4 regions of the Pseudomonas koreensis genome follow, and region 1 is predicted to be linked to each of the others. Evidence: predicted binding sites of a transcription regulator. Region 1 holds the regulator's gene; each other region holds the start of a gene.

The links. The regulator sigma-54, encoded in region 1, starts transcription at its own class of promoters, with help from an activator protein. The targets are predictions, from matches to a motif close to ANTGGCATNNANNTTGCTNT.
Positions count from the first base shown of each region.
Region 2: glnK (P-II family nitrogen regulator) is a predicted target of sigma-54. The motif match lies at 3,845-3,864, and genes of this name have one in related genera.
Region 3: flhA (flagellar biosynthesis protein FlhA) is a predicted target of sigma-54. The motif match lies at 4,782-4,801, and genes of this name have one in related genera.
Region 4: J2Y90_RS01590 (pilin) is a predicted target of sigma-54. The motif match lies at 2,676-2,695, and genes of this name have one in related genera.

Region 1 is NZ_JALJWP010000001.1:2,280,639-2,286,685, forward strand. It holds gene J2Y90_RS10170 (HPr family phosphocarrier protein) at 1-203, opposite strand, end outside; gene rapZ (RNase adapter RapZ) at 219-1,076, opposite strand; gene ptsN (PTS IIA-like nitrogen regulatory protein PtsN) at 1,079-1,543, opposite strand; gene hpf (ribosome hibernation-promoting factor, HPF/YfiA family) at 1,556-1,864, opposite strand; gene J2Y90_RS10190 (RNA polymerase factor sigma-54) at 1,938-3,428, opposite strand; gene lptB (LPS export ABC transporter ATP-binding protein) at 3,595-4,320, opposite strand; gene lptA (lipopolysaccharide transport periplasmic protein LptA) at 4,320-4,865, opposite strand; gene lptC (LPS export ABC transporter periplasmic protein LptC) at 4,852-5,424, opposite strand; gene J2Y90_RS10210 (KdsC family phosphatase) at 5,433-5,957, opposite strand; gene J2Y90_RS10215 (KpsF/GutQ family sugar-phosphate isomerase) at 5,957-6,047, opposite strand, start outside.
Region 2 is NZ_JALJWP010000001.1:1,061,426-1,067,472, reverse strand. It holds gene J2Y90_RS05025 (aldose 1-epimerase family protein) at 1-832, shown strand, start outside; gene J2Y90_RS05020 (YifB family Mg chelatase-like AAA ATPase) at 829-2,322, opposite strand; gene J2Y90_RS05015 (hypothetical protein) at 2,469-2,666, opposite strand; gene J2Y90_RS05010 (HigA family addiction module antitoxin) at 2,871-3,140, shown strand; gene J2Y90_RS05005 (accessory factor UbiK family protein) at 3,393-3,653, opposite strand; gene glnK (P-II family nitrogen regulator) at 4,048-4,386, shown strand; gene J2Y90_RS04995 (ammonium transporter) at 4,424-5,761, shown strand; gene J2Y90_RS04990 (secondary thiamine-phosphate synthase enzyme YjbQ) at 5,977-6,047, shown strand, end outside.
Region 3 is NZ_JALJWP010000001.1:3,039,110-3,045,156, forward strand. It holds gene J2Y90_RS13660 (hypothetical protein) at 1-3,554, opposite strand, end outside; gene J2Y90_RS13665 (DUF6124 family protein) at 3,912-4,271, opposite strand; gene flhA (flagellar biosynthesis protein FlhA) at 4,861-6,047, shown strand, end outside.
Region 4 is NZ_JALJWP010000001.1:345,384-351,430, reverse strand. It holds gene J2Y90_RS01600 (type II secretion system F family protein) at 1-812, opposite strand, end outside; gene pilB (type IV-A pilus assembly ATPase PilB) at 815-2,515, opposite strand; gene J2Y90_RS01590 (pilin) at 2,742-3,179, shown strand; gene J2Y90_RS01585 (BON domain-containing protein) at 3,478-3,831, shown strand; gene J2Y90_RS01580 (DUF2845 domain-containing protein) at 4,213-4,512, opposite strand; gene J2Y90_RS01575 (DUF748 domain-containing protein) at 4,509-6,047, opposite strand, start outside.

The DNA of each region.
Region 1 (6,047 bases):
TCAGTACTCAGATAAATTTTGGTGCCCTTGCCAGCGGCAAGCATCATCATCGCCATGATGCTCTTGCCGTCGACAGTCGTCTCTGGCGTGCGACCCACTCTGATCGTGCAGTCTGGGTACTGACCCGCTACGCCGACAAATTTGGCCGATGCCCGGGCATGCAGGCCCAGCTTATTGATGATTTCGATTTCACGAGCAGGCATCGCGGTGTGAATCCTTTAGGTGAGGTCGCGGTGGCGAACCTGGACGTTCTTCAGGGTTTTCTGCAGGGCCTGACCCAGGCGTTCGGTCAGGTAGACGGAGCGGTGGTGCCCGCCGGTGCAGCCAATGGCAATGGTGACGTAGGCGCGGTTGCTCGCGGCGAAACGTGGCAGCCACTTGTTCAGGTAGGCGTAGATGTCCTGATACATTTCTTCGACATCAGGCTGTTCCGCCAAGTACTCGGCCACAGGTGCATCGAGTCCGGACTGCGCGCGCAGCTCCGGTTTCCAGTACGGATTGGGCAGGCAGCGCACATCGAACACGAGGTCGGCATCGACCGGCATGCCACGCTTGAAACCAAAAGATTCAATCAGGAATGCGGTACCGGGCTCCGGCTGATTCAACAGGCGCAACTTCAGGGTGTCGCGCAGTTGATACAGATTCAGGTTGGTGGTGTTGATTTTCAGGTCGGCCAGATCGGCGATCGGCCCGAGAAGGGCGCTTTCATCCTGAATGGCTTCGGCCAGTGAGCGATTGGCGTTGCTCAGCGGGTGGCGACGGCGTGTTTCGGAAAAACGCTTGAGCAGGGTTTCTTCGTCGGCGTCCAGATACAGCACATCGCACTGGATATGCTTGGCACGCACATCTTCGAGCAATTCCGGGAAACGTGACAGATGGCTGGGCAGGTTGCGCGCATCGATCGACACGGCAACCAGCGGCTGCGCGAGCTCGGTGTGGATCAGCGCGCGCTCGGCCAGTTCCGGCAGCAAGCCGGCCGGCAGGTTGTCGATGCAGTAATAACCGTTGTCCTCAAGGACATTCAGGGCGGTACTTTTACCCGAGCCCGAACGGCCACTGACGATAATCAAACGCATGATCAGTGCCCGTTCTGCTCGTCCAGTACGACCTGGTACAAGGCTTCGTTACTCGGGGCGCTACGCAGTTTGTCGCGCACTTCCTTGCGATCGAGCATGCTGGCGATCTGGCGCAGCAATTCCAGATGCGCATCGGTTGCGGCTTCCGGGACCAGCAGCACAAACAACAGGTCTACCGGGGCGCCGTCGATGGCGTCGAAATCAATCGCAGCTTCGAGGTGCAGCAGGGCACTGACGGGCGCCGTGCAGCCCTTGAGGCGGCAGTGGGGAATGGCGATGCCGTTGCCAAAACCGGTGGAACCGAGTTTTTCACGGGCAATGAGCGCTTCGAAGACATCCTGCATCGCCAGATCCGGCACTTCGCGGTGGATCAGGTTGGCAATCTGTTCGAGGGCTTTTTTCTTGCTGCCGCCCGGCGCGTTCACCTGGGAACGGCCGGGGGTCAGGATGGTTTCAAGTCGGATCATGGGATAGGGGTGTTAACGACCGGTCGCGCCCTGGAGGAGGCTCTGGGTCTTTTCCTTATGCTTTTTGAGTTGGCGATCCAGCTTGTCGGTGAGTGAGTCGATCGCAGCGTACATGTCGGTATCTTCTGCGTTGGCGACCACTTCGCTGCCGGGGATATGCAAGGTGGCTTCGATCTTCTGCTTCAGCTTTTCGACGCACATCGTGACTTGCACGTTGGTGATCTTGTCGAAATGTCGCTCCAGTCGTTGGAGTTTTTCCTCGATGTAGGAACGCAGAGGTTGGGTCACTTCCAGTTGGTGTCCACTGATGTTGACTTGCATACAGCTTCTCCTTCGTTGCCAGTGCATAAAGCGGCAGGCCGAAAAGCCTGCCACTGGAACGCTGTAACGTGGCTTACATCAACCGCTTGCGTTCGCTCGAAGGCGCGATTCCGAGGGATTCGCGGTACTTGGCGACGGTGCGGCGAGCCACCTGAATGCCTTGTGCCTCCAGTAAACCAGCGATCTTGCTGTCACTCAACGGCTTTTTCTGATTTTCCGCCGCGACCAGTTTCTTGATGATCGCGCGAATCGCCGTGGACGAGCATTCGCCGCCTTCGGAGGTGCTGACGTGGCTGGAGAAAAAGTATTTCAGCTCATAAATACCGCGCGGGGTATGCATGAATTTTTGCGTGGTCACGCGGGAAATAGTCGATTCGTGCATGCCGACCGCCTCAGCGATGTCATGCAGTACCAGCGGTTTCATCGCTTCGTCGCCGTATTCCAGGAATCCGCGCTGATGTTCGACGATCTGCGTGGCCACTTTCATCAAGGTTTCGTTGCGGCTCTGCAGGCTCTTGATGAACCAGCGGGCTTCCTGCAATTGATTACGCATGAAGGTATTGTCGGCGCTGGTGTCGGCACGCTTCACAAAACCGGCGTACTGGGCGTTGACACGCAGGCGTGGCACCGATTCCTGGTTCAGCTCGACCAGCCAGCGCTCGTTGTCCTTGCGCACGATCACATCGGGAATGACATATTCAGCCTCGGTCGATTCGATCTGCGAGCCCGGACGCGGATTAAGGCTCTGCACCAGTTCGATGACCTGGCGCAGTTCGTCTTCCTTGAGCTTCATGCGCCGCATCAACTGGCTGTAATCGCGGCTGCCGAGCAAGTCGATGTAATCGGCGACCAGACGCTTGGCCTCGGTCAGCCACGGCGTCTTGGCTGGCAACTGGCGCAGTTGCAGGAGCAGGCATTCGCTGAGGTTGCGTGCGCCGATCCCGGCGGGTTCGAATTGCTGGATGCGATGCAGGACGGCTTCGATCTCATCGAGCTCGATATCCAGTTCCGGATCGAATGCTTCGAGAATCTCTTCGAGCGTTTCGTCCAGGTAACCCTGATTGTTGATGCAATCGATCAGGGTCACGGCGATCAGGCGATCGGTGTCGGACATCGGCGCCAGGTTCAGTTGCCAGAGCAGATGGCTCTGCAGGCTCTCCCCGGCGGAGGTGCGGGTGGTGAAATCCCACTCGTCGTCATCGCTGCTGGGCAGGCTGCTGGCGCTGGTCTGGTAGACGTCTTCCCAGGCGGTATCCACCGGCAGTTCGTTGGGGATGCGCTCGTTCCATTCGCCATCCTCGAGGTTGTCCACCGTCGGGGCGGTTTCCTGATAGGAGGGTTCCTGGATTTCTGCGGGCTTCTGTTCGGCGTTGTCGGCCAAGGGATCGGCGTTGTCGAAGTCGTCGCCTTCTTCCTGGCGTTCGAGCATCGGATTGGATTCCAGAGCCTCCTGAATCTCCTGTTGCAGGTCCAGGGTCGACAATTGGAGCAGACGGATGGCCTGTTGCAGCTGCGGTGTCATCGTCAGCTGCTGGCCCATTCTCAAGACTAGCGATGGTTTCATGGCAGGGGCTTAACACCTTATTCGCCGGCGCTTTGCGCCATCCACTACAGGGCGCCGAAGCGCCAAACTTAAGCAAATTATATGCCTGAAACTGAAGTGTTTGCCTAGAGCGCTGTAACAATTAAAGCGGATAAAGGCGCCTTGAATCGATACAGCGCTGTCGCGCTTACAGGCGGAACTCGTGACCCAGATACACTTCCTTGACCAGATCGTTGGCCAGGATAGTCTCGGCATCGCCCTCGGCGATCAGTTGACCGTCGTTGACGATGTAAGCGGTTTCGCAGATATCCAGCGTCTCGCGGACGTTGTGGTCGGTGATCAGCACACCGATGCCCTTGGCCTTGAGGTGGTGGATGATCTGCTTGATGTCGCCGACCGAGATCGGGTCGACACCGGCGAACGGTTCGTCGAGCAGGATGAATTTCGGCGCAGTGGCCAGAGCGCGAGCGATTTCCACCCGGCGGCGTTCACCACCGGACAGGCTCATGCCGAGGTTGTCGCGGATGTGGCTGATGTGGAATTCCTGCAGCAGGCTTTCCAGCTCCTTGCGACGGCCGGCCTTGTCGAGTTCCGGGCGAGTCTCGAGGATCGCCATGATGTTGTCGGCGACCGACAGCTTGCGGAAGATCGACGCTTCTTGCGGCAGATAGCCGATACCGGCCTTGGCGCGGCCGTGCATCGGCTGGTGGCTGACGTCCAGATCATCGATCAGCACCCGGCCCTGATCGGCCTGCACCAGGCCGACGATCATGTAGAAGCAGGTCGTCTTGCCGGCGCCGTTCGGGCCGAGCAGGCCGACGATCTGCCCGCTGTCGATCGACAGGCTGACGTCACGCACGACCTGGCGGCTTTTATAGGCCTTGGCCAGGTGCTGAGCTTTCAGAGTTGCCATTACTGGGATTTCTCTTCGGTTTTCTTCTTCGGCTGGATCACCATGTCGATGCGCGGACGCGATTCGGTGACCTTGCTGCCCGTGGCGCGACCGGCGCTGGCCAGTTTCTTCACGGTGTCGTAGACGATTTTTTCGCCTTGGGTGACGTTGTTATCCTTGTCGATAACCTTGGCCTTGTCGATCAGCACCACGCGGTTCTGCTGGGCGTGGTATTGAATCGTCACGCCGTAGCCCTTGACCGGGTTGGCGTCGCCCTGGGTCTGCAACTGCTCGAAGTAAGCCAGATTGCCCACCGAGGTCACCACGTCGATATCACCGTTGGGCGCGCGAGTCATGGTCACCGTGTTGCCTTTAACGATCATCGAGCCCTGGGTAATGATCACGTCACCTTTATAGGTGGCGATGCCATTCTTGTCGTCCAGCTGGGCGTCGTCGGCCTGAATGCGGATAGGTTGCTGCTGATCGTTCGGCAGGGACCAGGCGCTCGCGCTTCCCAGTGCTGCGCCCAGACTGAGCAAAATAGGGAGGGTTTTAACGAGCCTCATACTGTCCTCTTACGTTCGATTGCAGGTGTATCCTGCTGTCCTTCAGGTACGCTTTCATTCCGACGCCAGTCGACACGCCGCCAGCGCCCTCGATTCTAACGGGTTGCGCAGTCTGCGCATATTCCTGCTGCGGGAACACGGTCATGCGGGTGCTGGTGATCAGGGTGCCGCGATTTTTCTCATCGGTGCGCTGTACGCGGACCGAATCGATCAATTCCACTTCGGTACCGCCCGAGTTCACTTCGCCGCGCTCGCTGGTCACGTGCCACGGGAAGTCGGTGCCGCGATACATGTTCAAATCAGGCTTGGTCACCAGAGTGACATCGGTGGCCTTGACATGCTCGGCCTTGTCGGAGGTCATCTCGTACTGCACCTTGCCGTCGGGCAGGTACTGAATGGTGTGCGTGTTGGTCGCGTACCAGTCGATCGGGTTCTCGGCGGTCGAGACCGGCGGCTTGTCGAGGAAGCGTTCCGGGCTGATGTTCCAGTAGCCGACCGCGGCGAATATCGCAGCGATGCAGCCGAACAGCAGGAAGTTGCGAAACTTTTTGCTAAACATGGTCTGGCTCACAGGTACGCGGCGTTAGCCGCTTCGAGGCGGCCCTGGGCGCGCAGGATCAATTCGCAGAATTCGCGGGCGGCACCTTCGCCGCCACGGGCGCGGGTAACGCCGTGGGCGTGTTCGCGGACGAAATCGGCAGCGTTGGCCACCGCCATGCCCAGCCCCACACGGCGGATCACCGGCAAGTCTGGCAGATCGTCGCCCAGATAGGCGACTTCTTCATAGCTTAGGCCCAGTTGCGCGAGCAGGCCGTCGAGCACGACCAATTTGTCTTCGCGCCCCTGAAACAGATGCGGGATGCCGAGGTTCTTCGCGCGGCGCTCGACCACCGGGGTCTTGCGGCCGCTGATGATTGCGGTCTCCACGCCGGCATTCATCAGCATCTTGATGCCCTGGCCGTCGAGGGTATTGAAAGTCTTGAACTCGCTGCCGTCTTCGAGGAAATACAGACGGCCGTCGGTGAGCACACCGTCGACGTCGAAGACTGCCAGTTTGATCGCTTTGCCGCGTTGCAGCAGATCGTTGCTCATTACATGACTCCTGCGCGCAGCAGATCGGAGAGGTTGAAGGCGCCGATCGGGCGATCCTCCTCGTCGACGACTACCAGGGCGCTGATTCGG
Region 2 (6,047 bases), 1.2 Mb from region 1:
TGAGCTGGTCACCCGTTGCGGTTACGAGTGGGTTGGCCATCCCGGCATGGACAACGGCGAATTGCTGACCTTGCACGGTCGCGCCGCAAACATCCCGGCCAGCACCGTCACTCTGCACATCGACGAGAAGCCGCCGTATGCCATCACGCTGCGTGGCGAGCTGAAAGAGCAGGCATTCAAGAAGGTCGATTTCTCGGTAGCGACCGAACTGGTCACCGAACCGGGCAGCGCGAGCTTCGCCCTCAACGACACCCTGACCAACAACGGCGATTATCCCAAGGAATACCAGGCGCTGTATCACAGCAACTTCAGCACGCCTTTTCTTGAGCAGGGCGCAAAGTTCGCTGCGCCGGTGAAGCAGGTATCGCCGTTCAACGACAAGGCCAAGGGCGATCTGCCCGACTGGCAGACCTACCGCGCACCGACCAGGGACTACGACGAAACGGTCTACAACGTTGTGCCATATGCGGACGCGAAGGGCGATACCCTGACCGTGCTGCACAACAAGGCCGGTAGCCTCGGCGTTGCGGTTGGCTTCAATACCCAGCAGTTGCCAGTGTTCTCGCTGTGGAAAAACACCGACACCCAGGGGCAGGGCTACGTCACCGGACTGGAGCCGGGCACCAGTTTTTCCTATAACCGTCGCTATCAGCGGCCGTTGAATCTGGTGCCGACCATTGCGCCGAAAGAACACAAACAGTTCCAGATCAGCTACAGCCTCCTGGCAGATAAAGCTGCGGTGGATAACGCCCTGAAGCGTGTGACCGATATTCAGGCCGGGCGCGACACCGAAGTGCGCCAGGCGCCGCTGGTTGATCTGACTGAGCATTAAGGTGTTGCCGGCCGGTACTGCAGTGCTTCGGCCAAGTGTTCGCGGGTAATCGCATCGGCCTGCTCAAGATCCGCCAGCGTTCGCGCGACCTTGAGCAGGCGATGCGCCGAGCGCAGTGACAGGATCAGTCGCTCACAAGCCGCCTCCAGCCATTTCTCGTCGGCTGTGGATAACTTGCAGTGACGCTTCAGCCCCGGCAGATCGAGAAACGCATTGGCACAGCCTTGGCGTTTCTGCTGGCGCTCCCGGGATTCGGCCACCAACGCCGCAGCGCTGGCGCTGTCTTCGCCGGGCTTGGCTGCCGGACTCAACGCGGTCGCCTCCCGTGCCACGGTCAGATGCAGATCAATCCGGTCCAGCAGTGGCCCCGACAACTTGTTGCGATAGCGCTGGACCATGTCCGGCGTGCACGAGCACTTGCCGCTCGGTTCGCCAAGATATCCACAGGGGCACGGATTCATCGCCGCCACCAGTTGAAACCGCGCGGGGAATCGCACGCGATCCTTGGCCCGGGCGATCACAATATGCCCGGACTCCAAAGGCTCGCGCAGCACTTCGAGGACTTTGCGATCAAACTCCGGCAATTCATCAAGAAACAGCACACCGTGATGGGCGAGGGTGATTTCGCCGGGTTGCGGTTTCGAACTGCCCCCGACCAGCGCCGGCCCGGACGCGGAATGGTGCGGCTGGCGGAAGGGGCGTTGCGGCCAGTGAGTCAACGGCACGCCGCTGGCGACCGATTGAATCGCGGCCACTTCCAGCGCTTCGCACTCTGAAAGCGGCGGCAGCAATCCCGGCAAACGACTGGCCAGCAAGGTCTTGCCGGTGCCGGGAGGTCCGCTGAACAACAAGTTGTGCGCCCCCGCAGCGGCAATCAGCAGTGCGCGTTTGGCGGCTGTTTGGCCCTGCACCTCGTTGAGGTCGGGATAGGGCTTGGCGGCATGCATCAAGCCGTCTGATATGTAAGGCTCGACCGGCGTATGCCCGTTGAAATGCGCCACCGCTTCCAGCAAATGATCCACCGCAAACACCTTCAACCCGGACGCCAGACAGGCCTCCTCGGCATTCGCTCGCGGCACCACCAGCGCCCGCCCGGCCTTGCGCGCCGCCAGTGCTGCCGGCAGCACGCCACGCACCGGCCGCACGGCACCCGACAGCGCCAACTCACCCAGACATTCCACCTCATCCAGCGTCAGACATGGCACCTGCACACTGGCCGACAGAATCCCCAAGGCAATCGCCAGATCGAAGCGCCCGCCATCCTTGGGCAAATCCGCCGGCGCCAGATTCAAAGTGATCCGCCGCGCCGGAAACTGCAGCCCGGAGTTGATGATCGCGCTGCGTACCCGATCCTTGCTCTCCTTCACCGCCGCCTCGGGCAGTCCGACCATGGTCAGGGAGGGCAGACCGTTTGCCAGATGAACCTCGACAGTGACGGCGGGAGCATCCACGCCAATCTGGGCGCGACTGTGGACGATGGAGAGGGACATGGTCGTTCCTTGAGCTGAATCGGGGTCCGCTTCCTGCGGGTTTTTTAAGGATAGTTGGGAGAACGAATGCAGGTGGCACCGACGCGGGGGTAAACCTTCACTGGATGTTGCCAAGGTGCCCTTCCACCTTCAGTAGAGTGGCCACATTAGTTTTCTTCTTCGGGATTTCTTACTTGGCTTCCTCCCCCGGCTAGCCAACCATCCGGTTCGAGTTCTTTACCGTACCTGGCCGCTACCTCAATAAAACGACGCTGATTGGCTGACATACCTCCGGCTAACCGAAGTGCTTCAGAGTGATATCTAACAATCTCTTCTAGCTTTGCCCTTCTCTTTTTGTCTTTCATTGAGGCCTCGTTTTTTGGGTGACAGATGCTTTGTTGGTTACCGTATTAAAAGGAGGAAAGGTCGCGTAATCAGGCGCAGACGCTGATTTTTGTAGGGCCGCGCCCTATTAGTTGTAGGACCCCGGCGAAAGGGTTTCGACGGTCTTGTATCGAAGAGTCGGATGCTCCAGTTTGGCCGTTCAATGCAGCCTTTGGAGTCGGAAAATGAATCGCAATGGTATGCGCCCGATTCATCCGGGCGAGGTCCTGAGTAAGGAATTCATGGAGCCGTTGGGCATGACTGTCATGGATCTGGCCATGCCCACGAACTGGCCCGAAAGTGAGATCGATAAGCTTGTGAAATGCCAGCTCAGGATCTGCGCCGATCTGGCAATCAGCCTTGCCAATCATCTCAACACTACGCCTGAGTTCTGGATGAATCTCCAATCGACTTACGATTTGCGCAGGGCCCAGCTCAGGCATGCGGGCTTATAGCGATTGCAGCATCCGCGAAGCCCTTTTCCACCATGGCCCCGCCATTGGGCGCTTGGTCTGTTCCCGTTTCACCATCATCTGCGGCGAATCGTGTGACCGTATCCACGGCTGGGGGTTTTCGATCTAGTTGAAACCTGGGCTTTTCGGCGCAATCGGACGGCGGTGGTGCAGGTTGTAGGACGTTGCCGGGATGGTTGAAGGGCTGGAGATCAAAAGATCGCAGCCTTCGGCAGCTCCTACAGGGGGCGCGGATTATTCCGCGGGCGGTGTCAGCTTCGCTTCCATCTCGGCAACCTTGGCTTCGAGGCTTTCGAGGCGAGCGCGAGTGCGGGCCAGTACGACCATCTGACTATCAAACTCTTCCCGGCTGACCAGATCGAGTTTGCTGAAGGCGCTTTGCAGCAGCATTTTGAACTGGCTTTCGATTTCGGCTTTCGGCAGTGGCGTGTCGCCGCTGAACAGGCGGGAAGCGGTGCCGCTCAGGGCGTCGAGGAAGTCTTTGGGCGCGAGCATGGGAAATGTCCTGGAAACAATGGCCGGCAGTGTATCACGCAGTGTCTATAGTCAATCCCGTTGCACGGATGCACGCTTTTCGCGCAGGGGGACGGACGGCGGCGCACCGTTGTTGTGCGTATCGGTAAAGGCTTTTCTACACGAGTGCCCGTACCCGTCGCCAAACGGTTGAAATTCAGGGTTTTTGCCGAGCTGGCAAGGTTTCTGCTTAGTCACCCTCGACCCATGCACTGATGCAGTCGCTGTGACGAATGCAGTGCGGCAGACGAAGCGGGGAGTTTCGTCTGATGCGGTTAGCTGGCGTCAACGATGCGTTACAAAGCCAGGCACTGCGCTTAGACTTGAGACGGGTTTGTTTTCCTGGGGCAAGTCCACCAATTCGGGAGAGAGTTTCATGAAGCTAGTCACTGCCATCATCAAGCCGTTCAAGTTGGACGACGTGCGCGAGTCGCTGTCCGAAATCGGCGTGCAGGGCATTACCGTCACTGAAGTCAAAGGCTTCGGCCGGCAGAAGGGTCACACCGAGCTGTATCGCGGCGCGGAATATGTGGTCGATTTTCTGCCCAAGGTGAAAATCGACGTGGCCATCGACGACAAGGATCTGGATCGGGTGATCGAGGCGATCACCAAGGCGGCCAACACCGGCAAGATCGGTGACGGCAAGATCTTCGTGGTGAATCTGGAACAGGCGATCCGCATCCGTACCGGCGAAACCGATACCGACGCGATCTAAGCGCCGCCACAAACCCAACGCCCCAGGAGAAAACAATATGACTCTGCGTAAATTCGCAGGGCTAGGCGCCCTGTTGTCCATCGTAATGCCCGGCATCGCCATGGCGGCAGACGAAGTGGCAGCGCCAGTCCTCAATTCCGGCGACACCGCCTGGATGCTCACCTCGACAGCCTTGGTGCTGTTCATGACCATCCCCGGTCTGGCGCTGTTCTACGGCGGCATGGTTCGCTCGAAAAACATTCTTTCCGTGCTGATGCAATGCTTCGCCATTACCGGTCTGATCAGCATCCTGTGGGTCATTTATGGCTACAGCATTGCCTTCGACACCACCGGCATGGAGCAGGGCGTCGTCAACTTCAATTCGTTCTTCGGCGGCATGGGCAAGGCGTTCCTCGCCGGTGTCACGCCTTCGAGCATCACCGGCCCGGCGGCGCTGTTCCCTGAGGCGGTGTTCATCACCTTCCAGATGACCTTCGCGATCATCACTCCGGCGCTGATCGTCGGTGCGTTCGCCGAGCGCATGAAGTTCTCCGCGATGCTGATCTTCATGGGCGTCTGGTTCACCCTGGTTTATGCACCGATCGCGCACATGGTCTGGTCCGGTAACGGCGGCCTGATGTGGGACTGGGGCGTGCTCGACTTCGCCGGCGGCACCGTGGTGCACATCAACGCCGGTATCGCCGGTCTGGTCGCGTGCCTGGTACTGGGCAAGCGCAAAGGTTTCCCGACCACGCCGATGGCTCCGCACAACCTCGGTTACACGCTGATGGGCGCGGCGATGCTGTGGGTCGGCTGGTTCGGCTTCAACGCCGGTTCCGCTGCAGCTGCCAACGGCACCGCCGGCATGGCGATGCTGGTCACCCAGATTGCCACCGCTGCTGCGGCACTGGGCTGGATGTTTGCCGAGTGGGTCACGCACGGCAAGCCAAGCGCACTGGGCATCGCCTCGGGTGTGGTCGCCGGTCTGGTCGCGATCACTCCGGCCGCTGGCACCGTGGGCCCGATGGGTGCACTGGTGATCGGTCTTGCCGCAGGCGTGGTGTGCTTCTTCTGCGCCACTACCCTGAAACGCAAACTCGGCTATGACGATTCCCTGGATGCCTTCGGCGTACACGGTATCGGCGGTATCCTCGGCGCGATCCTCACCGGCGTTTTCGCAGCACCGGCACTGGGCGGCTTCGGCACCGTGACTGACATCGGCGCGCAGGTCTGGATTCAGATCAAAGGCGTCGGCTTCACGGTGATCTACACCGCCATCGTCACCTTCATCATCCTCAAGGTGCTGGACGCCGTCATGGGTCTGCGTGTCACCGAGGAAGAAGAGTCGGTCGGTCTCGATCTGGCACAGCACAACGAACGCGGCTACAACCTGTAAGTACGCGCACTGAAAAAATTGCCCGGTTCGCCGGGCATTTTTTTGTCCGGGATTTGTCATTCAAGGAGCGGCTGAAAGGATTTTTCTTACGGCTTTGGTCGTCTTTACGACGAGGCTTTTTCTGCGGGCAATCGCTTACATCGCTGCAGGAATATTAGGGCCTTTGTTTTTTTTCAGAGCACGCTAGAATGCGCCCCGAACGAGCGGAGAACTGTATGTGGCAACAGACTCTGATAACCCTGCGGGCACGGCCCCGGGGCTTTCATCTTGTAACCGACGAGTTGCT
Region 3 (6,047 bases), 760 kb from region 1:
AATGTGACGGCTGTTTCTACAGTGTTGCCGCCTTCGGGGATTTCGTCGTCGCTTGGCCAACTTTTAACAGAGTCAATGGTAGGAGCGATGTCATCTATTACTGTCACGTGACGTACATTCGACTCCACCGGATTCACGACATACAGCGCTTTTGCGTACAACCGATGTGGTCCCTCGTCTACGGGTATTGTGCGTTCCCACTCGCCAGTCGCAACATGGGCGGTTGCGGGTCCCTTGGACACTGCCCCAGAACCGCTGTCGTCAAAGATCTCAACGATTTGACCGTTACTGGCCTTGCCCTTGAGTTTCAGGGTCGTGGTGAAGGTCGTTTGACCTTCAGGAACCTCTATGTCCATGTCGTCCAACACGTTTACGAGCGTCGGTGCGATCAGGGCCGTCACGGTCACCGTCCTCACCGCCGACTCCGGATTTGCTCCATACAACGCCTTGGCCTTGAAGCTATGTCTGGTCAGCGTCAACCCCGTCAGCGCCTTGGTCCACTTGCCAGTAGTGCCATCCACCAGCGCTGTACCGAGCGACGCCGTTCCATCAAAAATCTCGACTTCCAGACGCGACGTGGCGGTGCCGGTCAATGTGATAGCGGTGTCGACGGTGAAACCGTTATCGGGTATCGGTACATCCTTGGAGTCGGTAATCGAGGTGATCGCCGGGGTCAGTGCGTTCGAATAGGTGAAGGTTCTGCCCGCCGATACCTGACCGGTGCCGTAGTCCGCTTTCGCGGTGAAGGTGCGAGTTCCTAGGCCGGACAGTGTGGCCGTGTATTTCCAGAAGCCGGTGCCGTCGACCGGATGTTTGCCTTTTGAGACAGTCCCTTCGCATATCTCGACCTGCTGATTGGGGGCGGCGGAACCGGTCAGGGTCACAGCGGGATCGACCGTGCCACCGTTATGCGGAATTTCCTTGGCCTTGGAGTCTTCGGCCTTGGTGATCTCCGGCTTCACATCCTTCACGGCCTTGATGGTGTAAGTACGCTCCGCAAAAGTTAGCGCCTCATCTTCGACCTGGCTTCCACTCAGTCCGACCTTGAACACCATCTTCAAAGCGCTGCCATCTTTCAGGCCTTGCGCGTCGACCAGCGGCATCGGGTGGGTGTAGAACCCTTCGCTGATCCAGGTAGGGTTTGTTTGTGAAGCAGGGGGCTGCCAAAAGGTCTTGGTGTAAATGCTGTCATCGCGGTTGGTGCCTGTCACGTGCAACCAGACGTATTGTTTCAACGCAATCAGCGGCCAGCGATTCACGCGCATGCTGGCGCTTGCGGTCAGCGCGTTGACATCAAATTCGGGTCCTTCGCCGTTGTTGGCTGCTTGTGTGATCAGCGGCATGCCCATGGCCGGGTTGCCATCGGCAATGGGCAGCACCGCCAACGTTCGAGGCCTGGAATCCTTCGGATCGGTCGTGCCACGGGCCACCGTGTAGCTCACCGTCACCGGCTTGCCCAGGTTGAACGCGATCACCTTGTTATCCAGCGCAATCTCTTGCGGGCCTAACGCAGCCACCGGCCATGGCGCGGTGGTATGCGAGCCGCCGGCGGGAGTGCCTGCTGCGCCGGTCCAGGTGACGATGATCTTGTCATCCAGCAGCATGCCGACGTAGTCGACCACGGCGGTCAGGGCGTCCTGAGCGGCAAACGGGTCGAGGCTGGTGTCGTTAGGGGCTTGTTTGATTTTCGGCTCTTTCAGATCCAGCGCCACGCCAACACTGAATTCCAGCGGATTGGCATAGCTGGGTTCACCCCCCGCCGCGCGTTTGATGAAATACGACGCCGTGACCGTTCCGCCTTCATTGCCTTTGATCAGCTCAGCACTGATTGGGAAGGGCACCGGTTGGCCGGCGGTGAACTCGCTCAGCTTGATCGAGTCGGTGTATTCGCCGGTGATCGAACCGATCCAGAACATGAATACTTCGTCGCCCCTGAGCGTTTCCCTGTACACCACGGTCAGTGTGGTGCCGTCGGTGTCGGCTGGCAGAACGCCGTCGACCACGCCAGTTACTTCCGGTTCCGGCAGTTCCAGGCGCGGTTCGCCGACTTGCAGGACCTCAGTGTGGATCGACTCGCGAACGGCGCGAGCAGCCTCGAAGGGGTCCAGCGTGGCGAGCACCGTGTCGGCGATCAGTTGCTGGTAGAAGAACTTCACCGTGCCACCGTTGACCGGGGTCAGGTACTTGCCGTCGATTTCGTACGGCAGCGGTTTTGCCGCGACGATCTCGTTATGGGTGATGGGGCGAAGAGGCAGGTCTGGCACGTAAGGCTTGAGGCCGGGCGTCGTGCCGTGCATGAATAGCTTGAGCGTCTGGTTTTCGGCGAAGGATTTGTCAAAGGGAATCTCGAGACGCACCTTTGCCAGCGTGGGGTCCAGCGCCCCAGAGTCCGCGTCCACGACGATCGGCGCGGCCAGCCGCTGGACTTCGCCGATGGCGCGGATGAACTGGCTACTGGAGCGCAAGTCGGGAGAGGCATCGGCTTTTTTCAGGTAGTAGGACAAGGTGATCTGCGCCTTGGCCAACTGGCGTAACACGGCGTTGGGAACCTTGTGTTCAACAACGCTCGGCACGTTTGTCAACGGCGGGTATTCTTTTTCCAGATCAATCGGTAGCCCTTCGATGGGTGTGCCCTTGATCCGGATGAAGGGAATGTCACCCACCTCGAAATGGCTGGTATTCGTGGCGATGATCTGCACGGTGCCGTCGGCGTCGCCCAGCTTGTCGACATTCAGCACGTTGTTTTCCGTTTCTTTCAGCAACGGCGCGCCCAGCCGTGTCGTACCCACCGCCACTTCTATGCGCTGCTCGGGGCTCCAGTCCTCGGAGCGGTTGAACACCTTGTCGTATACCTCGAAAACCACAGCCACGCCGGGCGCATCACCGGCGTCTTTAATGATCTCCGGGGTGATGGTGATGATAATCGGCGCCTTGCCTTCGGCCTGTTCCTGGGTCAGCGGAGTACCGCGCACGTAGATGCCGCCCCAACTGATGCGACAGACATCACCCGCCGCCGCGTAGGGGTAGGGCGGCGTGCCATCGTTCTTGCCAATGGTGATCGGCACGCCATCCTCGACGTTGCCCTCGTGGATGCCGCCGTCAATGATGGTTTGGGGAAGGCTCATGATCAGTTTCGAGTGCCCGATATCACCGTTGTCATCATGGCCGCCCGGTCGCGTCAGCTTGACCAGCACCTGCATGACTTCAGACGGTTCATCGGCGCCGCCCAACGGTTTGACGGTATAGGACACCGCGTACGGGCCATCGATCATGTGCCGGGCAGGCACGTACATGCGCAGTTTCTTGCCGACCCGGTCCTTGTCGACTTTTTCCGTCCACACGTTTTGCCCGGTGCCCCAGGAGATCGTCAACGTGTCGCCTTCCGCCATGTTCCCCCACGGCCCGGCCTCGCACAGCAGACCTTCAAGCGGAAAGTTGCCCAGCGCGGCGGCGATGTTGATGCCCCAGATCTTCTGAGGACTCTCCGATACCGGGCCGGTGCGCCCGGGGATCTCGAGTTCTTTTAGGGCGAAAGGCTCATCAGGCAGCGACATGGCAACGGCTCCGTGCGGGAAAGTGACGGAGTGAGTTAACGCGCAATTGAAATGTTGCGCACCTGTCAACTCTGACAGGTGGGCAGTGGTATCCGATGAGTGGTATCCGATGAGTGATTGTTCGTCGCCTGGATGAGAAAGTTCTGCTGCCGCAACGACAAAACCCGCCGTCCCGACTCAACGGGGCGGCGGGTTTTCCTTGCTTGAAGCGATGTGAAGGCTGTGAAGTCGCCTTCGCGGGCAGGCGAGGCGGTGTAAACGCAGGCTTGTGATCGCCAGCGGTCCCAGTGGGGCGGGCTTGCCCGCGAAGGCGCCGGCCGCTCTAACACATCAGTCTTGACGTGTCACAGAGGCGCGCTACTGCGGCAATTCCAGATTATCCAGCACCCGATTCACCGCCAATTCTCCAAGCATGATCAGTTGCGCGATCCCCATCAGCGTCCGACGCTGCGACGGTTTCACCAGTCCGGCGAATTCCTGGGCGATGGTTTTGGCCGAGGCGAGGGTTTCGCAGGCGTTGGCCAGCAGGTCTTCGTTTTTCGTGTCGGCGGTGACGGCGTACATCGCGCGGGGGCTGTAGGGCGGCGGGGTGGAGCCGGGTGGGCAGAGGTAGTGGTCGAGGGCGCGGTCGGCGGCTTCGTGGAGTTTTTTTGAATCGAGGGATTCGTAGGGGGAGGTGGGGTCGGTTTCGGGTGGGTTGGGTGTGGGTTTGATCATGGTGAAGCTCCTAGAGTCATTGGAGCTGCCAACGTTCGCTGCGAGACGAATGAGGGTGGCAGCTATACGCAGGTCGCAGACCGGGACTCTAGAACCGGCAGACCCGAAGGTCTCCCACGTACAGCCGCCATAAAAAAACGGGTGTTGTGCGTCCAGAGATCGACGGGCTGCGAGACCCGATCGCTGATTCGTCAGCGACCGGACAACAATAGAACTCGCCCCCAAGGCGCACAAGCCGGCGGATTCTGGCTTGGCCGTAGGCAATGGCGCAAGGATTTGTAGCCTTGAGACCGTGTCTGGAGGTGTCTTTTAAACAGCTTTGTTTAAGTCGAAGAATTGCGTTGGTTCTGATGGCCCCTTCGCGAGCAAGCTCGCTCCCACAGGGGCCGTATTCCAAATGTCCGATTGGGAATGCATTTCAAACGGTGGGAGCGAGCCTGCTCGCGAAGGGGGCGGCTCAATCAGCCGATAATCTCAAGCAAAACCGCTCTATTTCATTCCCCGGTAAAAGTTGGAAAGCTTCTTGCAATAGCCGCCCTGCGCCCGCTTCGGGCGTCAAAAGTTTGCTTTAAAGGAACGGGGAAAACCGGTGGATCGCACTCAGTTATTCAATACAGCACGCACCAACGTTGCCGACCTCAGTCGAGGCAATCTGGGCGTGCCGTTGTTGCTGCTGGTGATGCTGGCGATGATGATGTTGCCGGTGCCGCCGTTCCTGCTCGACGTCTTCTTTACCTTCAACATTGCCCTGTCCATCGTCGTCCTGCTGGTCTGCGTGTATGCGCTGCGGCCGCTGGATTTCGCGGTGTTCCCGACCATTCTGCTGGTGGCGACGCTGCTGCGCCTGGCCCTGAACGTGGCCTCGACGCGAGTGGTGATGCTCCACGGTCAGGACGGCCACGCCGCGGCCGGTAAGGTGATTCAGGCCTTCGGTGAGGTGGTGATCGGCGGTAACTACGTGGTCGGTATCGTGGTCTTCGCGATTCTGATGATCATCAACTTCGTCGTGGTGACCAAGGGCGCCGGGCGGATTTCCGAGGTGAGCGCGCGCTTCACCCTCGATGCCATGCCCGGCAAACAAATGGCGATCGACGCCGACCTCAACGCTGGCCTGATCGACCAGAACCAGGCCAAAATGCGCCGTCAGGAAGTCGCCCAGGAGGCCGAGTTCTACGGTTCGATGGACGGTGCCAGCAAGTTCGTCCGTGGTGACGCCATCGCCGGTTTGCTGATTCTGTTCATCAACCTTATCGGCGGCATGGCGGTCGGTATCTTCCAGCACGGCATGAGCTTCGGCGACGCCGGCCGGGTTTACGCTTTGTTGACCATCGGTGACGGTTTGGTGGCGCAATTGCCATCACTGTTGTTATCGACAGCGGCGGCGATCATGGTGACCCGTGCTTCCGGCTCGGAAGACATGGGCAAGCAGATCAACCGCCAGATGTTCGCCTCGCCGAAAGCGCTGGCCGTAGCCGCTGGTTTGATGGCGGTGATGGGCCTGGTGCCGGGCATGCCGCACTTCTCCTTCCTGACCATGGCAGCGCTGGCTGCGGGCGGCGCGTACCTGTTCTGGAAGAAGCAGAACGTCGCCAAGGTCGTGGCCCTGGAAGAGGTCAAGCGTCAGCAGGAACTGCTGCCGTCGCCGGCCCGCGCCATGGAAACCAAAGAACTGGGCTGGGATGACGTCACGCCGATCGACATGATTGGCCTGGAAGTCGGCTATCGCCTGATTCCGCTGGTGGACCGCAATCAGGGTGGGCAATTGCTCGCGCGGAT
Region 4 (6,047 bases), 1.9 Mb from region 1:
GCAGACTTGTACATCAAGGTGCCCACCAGCGGCAGCTTCAGCAGCCAGGTATCGCGACGGTCGCGTAGGGCCTGCGAAGTCTTCAGCGCGTGGCGAGTGCCGAAAAACGCCGCCACCAGCGCAAACAGAATCGCCCACCACCACTGCTGCATGAACTCCGACAGGCTGATGATCATTAGCGTGAAGCCGGGCAATTCGGCGCCGAACCCGGAAAATACCGACTGGAACTGCGGCACCACTTTGACCAGCAGAATGCCGGTCACCACCGCCGCCACCAGCACCACGGCGGTGGGGTAGGTCATGGCTTTCTTGATCTTGGCCTTGAGCGCCTCGCTTTTTTCCTTATAGGTCGCGACCCGCTCGAGCAAGGTGTCGAGGGCGCCGGATTGTTCGCCGGCGTCGACCAGATTGCAGTACAACTCGTCGAAGTATTGCGGTTTTTTGCGTAGCGCCGTGGCGAAGCTGTTACCGGCGGCGACCTCCTGTTTGACCTCCTCGACCAGTTTGCGCATGGCCGGGTTTTCGAAGCCCTCGCCGATGATGTCGAAGGACTGCAACAGCGGCACGCCGGCCTTCATCATCGTTGCCATCTGCCGGGTGAACAGGGCGATGTCCTGCGGTTTGATGCGTTTGCCGAAGCTGAGCAGAGATGCGGATTTCTTGCGTACTTTGCCGGGGTTGATCCCCTGTTTGCGCAACTGCGCCTTGATCAGCGCGGGGTTCTGCCCGCTCAGTTCGCCAGTGACTTTGCTGCCCTTGCGGTCCGTGCCTTCCCAGGCGTAAACGCTGACTTTTGCTGCCTTGACCGCCATGTTCAATCCTTGGTGACCCGGTTGATTTCCTCAAGGCTGGTGATGCCTTGCATGGCCTTGTGCAGCCCGGAGGTGCGCAGATCGGCGAAACCGTCGCGGCGCATCTGGATGTCGATTTCCAGCGAATTGCCCTCGGCCATGATCAGCCGTTGCAGGTCCGGTGTGTTTTTTACCACCTCATAAATTCCCACGCGTCCTTTGTAACCGCCGTTGCAGTGATCGCAACCGACCGGCTCGTAGATCGTGAAATGACCGATGCGTTCCTCGGGGAAGCCTTCCTTGAGCAAGGTTTCGCGTGGAATCTCCAGCGGCCGCTTGCAGTGCGCGCACAACTTGCGCGCCAGGCGCTGGGCGATGATCAGGCTGACCGAGGTGGCAATGTTGAAACCGGGAATGCCCATGTTGTGCAGGCGCGTGAGGGTTTCCGCGGCGCTGTTGGTGTGCAGGGTCGACAGCACCAGGTGGCCGGTCTGCGCAGCCTTGATCGCGATCTCGGCGGTTTCCAGATCGCGGATCTCGCCGACCATGATCACGTCCGGGTCCTGACGCAGAAACGAGCGCAGCGCCTGGGCAAAGTCCAGCCCCTGGCGCGGATTGACGTTGACCTGGTTGATGCCTTCCATGTTGATTTCCACCGGGTCTTCGGCGGTGGAAATGTTGATGTCGACGGTGTTGAGGATGTTCAGCCCGGTGTACAGCGATACGGTTTTACCGGAGCCGGTGGGGCCAGTGACCAGAATCATCCCCTGCGGCTGTTTCAGCGCGGCCAGGTACAAGGCCTTTTGCTCAGCCTCATAACCCAGCGCATCGATGCCCATTTGCGCACTGGACGGATCGAGAATCCGGATCACCACTTTTTCGCCCCACAGGGTCGGCAGGGTGTTGACGCGGAAATCGATGGATTTGCTTTTAGACAGGCGCATCTTGATCCGCCCGTCCTGGGGTTTACGCCGTTCGGATATATCCAGACTGGCCATCACTTTCAAGCGTGCGGCAATGCGCCCGGCCAACTGGATCGGCGGCTTGGCCACCTCGCGCAGCATGCCGTCAGTGCGCATGCGTACCCGGTAGTTTTTCTCGTAGGGCTCGAAGTGCAGGTCGGAAGAGCCGCTCTTGATCGCATCCAGCAGCATCTTGTGCACAAAGCGCACGACTGGCGCGTCGTCGGCATCGAGGCCGCCGATAACGTCCTGCTTGTTGTCATCGATGGACTCGACGTCGAGGCCGTCGAGATCGACGTCGGCCATTTCTTCCAGGCCCGAGGTGTGGCTGTCGAAGAACTTGTCGATGGCGTCGCTGAGCTTGTCGTCCTCGACCAGAATCGCTTCGGTGCTCAGGCCGGTGCTGAACTGGATGTCGCTGATCGCCTGCTGATTGCTCGGGTCGGAAAGGCCCACGAACAATTTGTTGCCGCGCCGCCACAAGGGCAGGGCGCAATGCTGACGAATCAGTTTTTCACTGACCAGGCCTTTGGGCTGGACCTCTTTGTCGAGGCAATTGAGGTCGAGCAGGGCCATGCCGAAATGTTCCGAAGCGATCTCGGCGATCTGCCGGCTGTTGACCAGTTTGTTGTGCACCAGGTAATTGACCAGCGACACACGATTGCGCTGGGCCTGCGCCCAGGATTGCCGGGCGCTTGTTTCCGTGAGCAGTTCGGCCTGGACCAATTGCTTGGCCAGACCGCTCAGAGCGATGTCATTCATGGGGATTCCGCACGCTTGCCGTTCATGACTTATAGCCTAGTCAAGTGACAGCGCCAAACACGGCCGGTGCAGGTGACAAAAAGTGTCAGATAGTGCGGTTGCGGGTTGTAGGAAACGGCGTCCTGGAACGCACGGTCCCAACGGGCGGGGCCGCAAAGGCGTTGGCATGGGCTGTGCTGGGTCTTGTTCAGATCATGAGATTTCGACTCATGCATGGAGCGTGTCTATGAAAAAACAACAAGGCTTTACACTGATCGAGCTGCTGATCGTTGTGGCGATCATCGGCATTCTGGCGACGATTGCCCTGCCGCAGTATTCGAAATATCAGGCGCGGTCGAAGGTGACGGCGGGGCTGGCGGAGATCACGGCATTGAAAGTGCCGTTTGAAGACACGATCAATCAGGGGACGGCCCCGGATATCACCAACGTGGCGGGCGGTACTACGGCTACTTCCAATTGCACGTTGGCAGTTACCGGCACGGCGGCGACAGGCGCAGGCACAATCACTTGCACCTTGCTCAACGCCCCGGGACCGGTGCTGAACAAGACAATTACACTCACCCGCTCGGGCGCTTCTACGGGTAATACTTCCGGTCTCTGGACTTGCGCTACGACCGTCAACGCCGATTACTCGCCTCGTGGCTGCACGGCCAGCGGTACGTAATTCTGAGTCGAGCAAACGAGAAATGCCCCGCACCGCGGGGCATTTTCGTATCGCGACCGCTTCACAAAAGCTCCAATAATTTCAGCAGCTTATGAACTTTCCGAAAAACCGCAACTTGCATGCGAAATTGCGTGGAGTCATGCATTTTGCATGAAAATGAAAATTGGCGTTTTTCATAACTCATTGTTTTCTAATGGTTTTATGCGGTCGAAAAAGTTGGCACAGCGTTCGCAATATCTCCGGTAACCCTGCTGACAAGCGTTACAGCAGACTTCCAGTAAAAACAGGAGTTACTCGTATGAAGAAGTTCGCTATCACTGCCGCTGCTACCGCTCTGACCCTGACCATGGCTGGTGGCGCTTTCGCCCAGACCACTCAGGCTACCCAGTCGCCAATGGTTCTGGCTGCCGGTGAAGTCACTGAAGCGAAAGAAGCTACTTCCGACACCTGGATCACCACCAAGGTCAAGGCTGACCTGGTTACCGAAAAAGGCATTCCAGGCACTGATATCAAAGTCGAAACCAACAAAGGTGTCGTTTCCCTGTCCTCCACCGCTGCTGTGACCGAGGCTCAGAAAACCACCGCGGTGAACATTGCCAAGAAAATCAAAGGCGTTAAAGCGGTCTCCGCTGATGGCCTGAAAGCCGAGTAAGGCAAGACTTCTCGCCTGAACCGGGAGAAGACGCGACAGACGGGCCGAGCAATACGTCTGCCGCAACTTTAGAGTTCATGCGAACGGTCACACGGATGTGACCATTACAGGCCCCGGCACTTGTGTCGGGGCCTGTTCTATTTGGAGAATCAAAAGATCGCAGCCTCCGGCAGCTCCTTCCGGGAAATGCATTCCCAATGTAGGAGCTGCCGAAGGCTGCGATCTTTTGCTCTTCTCAGTTACCGCGCTGCCAGTGGCATCGACCGAAGATCAATGTGGGAGCGAGCCTGCTCGCGAATGCGTAGTGTCAGCCGACAGATTCGTCGCAGACAAACCGTATTCGTGAGCAGGCTCGCTCCCACAGGGCGGATTTCGTTCGGTTCAGTTACCGCGTTTGCTGGTGATCTGCCGCAGGCGATTGCCTTCGAAGCGCAGGTACTGGTACATGCCGTTGTTTGGCCCGTAGGTCCATTCCTCGACCTGGAACTCTTCGCGGCGGTTGGCGCTGCGCTTGTATCCAAGCACGTCACGGCTGACCGGCTCGCCACATTTTTGCAGCACTTCGCTGGCGCGGTCGTCGAGGCTGACCAACTGGCTGCCGCAGCGCAAGGTGTCGGACGCTGCCGCTTGGCCAGCAACACACATCAGAGCGATCACCGCCAGCCAGTTACGCATGTTCATTCCGCGTCCAAATGCATTTGCGTCACCACGCGGCCATCGCTTTCGGCATCCCCGAGGTTGGCGTCGATGAAGTACACCCGGTCATCCTCGAGCTTGCCCTTGTCGACCAGGTAATCCTTGATGGTACTGGCGCGATCCTGGCCCAACTGCCGCAACAGCACATCGCTGCCACTCCAGAACGCGATCACACCCTGACGCATTTTCGCCGTGCGTTCTTCCTTGCCCAGATCTTTCCATTCTGCCGGTGGCTGGGTTTTCAGGCGGGTGCGGTAGATGCCTTCGAGCAGCGCGCCTTTCTCGCCTTCCGGCACCTGCAACAGCGAGGCCTGGGCCGGGACTTTATCGCCACGGCGCTGGAGCATCTTGTAGTAGTTGTACTGGTATTCCCGTTCCAGGCGCTGCTCGGCGAGCAACGGGCCGTCGCTGCTTTTCGCCGCAGTGCCTTCGATTTCCAGGCGCAGCGCCGGACGTTCCTTCAGCGCTTGCGACAGTTTCACCAGCGCCGCTTCGGCGTCTTTGCTCAGATCGCTGGAGCCTGGCGCGAAGGACACCGTGCCGAGGTCTTCGGAGCCGCCGCCACTGACCAGGCCGCCGATCATCTTGAACGGTGCGGCGGCGGCTTTGACGATGAGGTTGCGCAGGGTCTGCCAGACGATCGGCATCACGCTGAACTGCGGATTGTTGAGATCACCGGTCACCGGCAATTCGATGGAGATCTTGCCGTCGACGTCCTTGAGCAGAGCGATCGCCAGTTTCAGCGGCAGGCTCACCGCATCGGGACTGTCGACTTTCTCGCCCAGTTGCAGTTGCTCGACCACGACCTTGTTCTCGGCTTTCAACTGACCTTTGGTGATCAGGTAATGCAGATCAAGGTTGAGCCGGCCCTTGCGGATACGGTAGCCGGCGAATTTGCCGGAGTAGGGCGTCAGGGTCGTCAGTTCGACGCGTTTGAAACTGGTGGCGATGTCGAGGCTGGCCATCGGGTCGAACGGATTGACCGCACCCTTGATCGTCACCGGCGCATAACGGTCGACCTTGCCTTTGATGTCGACGCTGGCCGGTTTCGCCTGACGACTGTCGATGGTGCCGATCTGGCCGTTGAGCTGCTGCACGGCGGTGGCGAAATTCGGCGTCAGGCTGAAATCGGCGAAGTTGGCCGAGCCGTCATTGATCGCAATCGCACCGATGTGAATGCCCAGCGGCTTGTCCTTGCCGGCCGGTTTGCTTCCGGCAGGTTTGGCACCGCTGTCCGCCGGCTGCGGAATCAGCAAATCGTCGACGTTGGTGGTGCGGTCGTCGTTGATCATGAAACGCACATACGGCTGCAACAGGTTGACCTTGTCGATCGACAGGCTGTCGCCGTGCTGATAGTTGATGCCGTCGACCACCACTTGCTGCCATTTCAGGAAGTCGCGGGTCTTGAGCGTATCGAGGGTGTGCAACTGATCGATCTGCGCGCGGCCGGTGACGCTGAGGGCCAGCGGTTCGGTGCTTTTCAGGTCGACTTTGAGATCACTGCCGAGCATGCCGCTGCG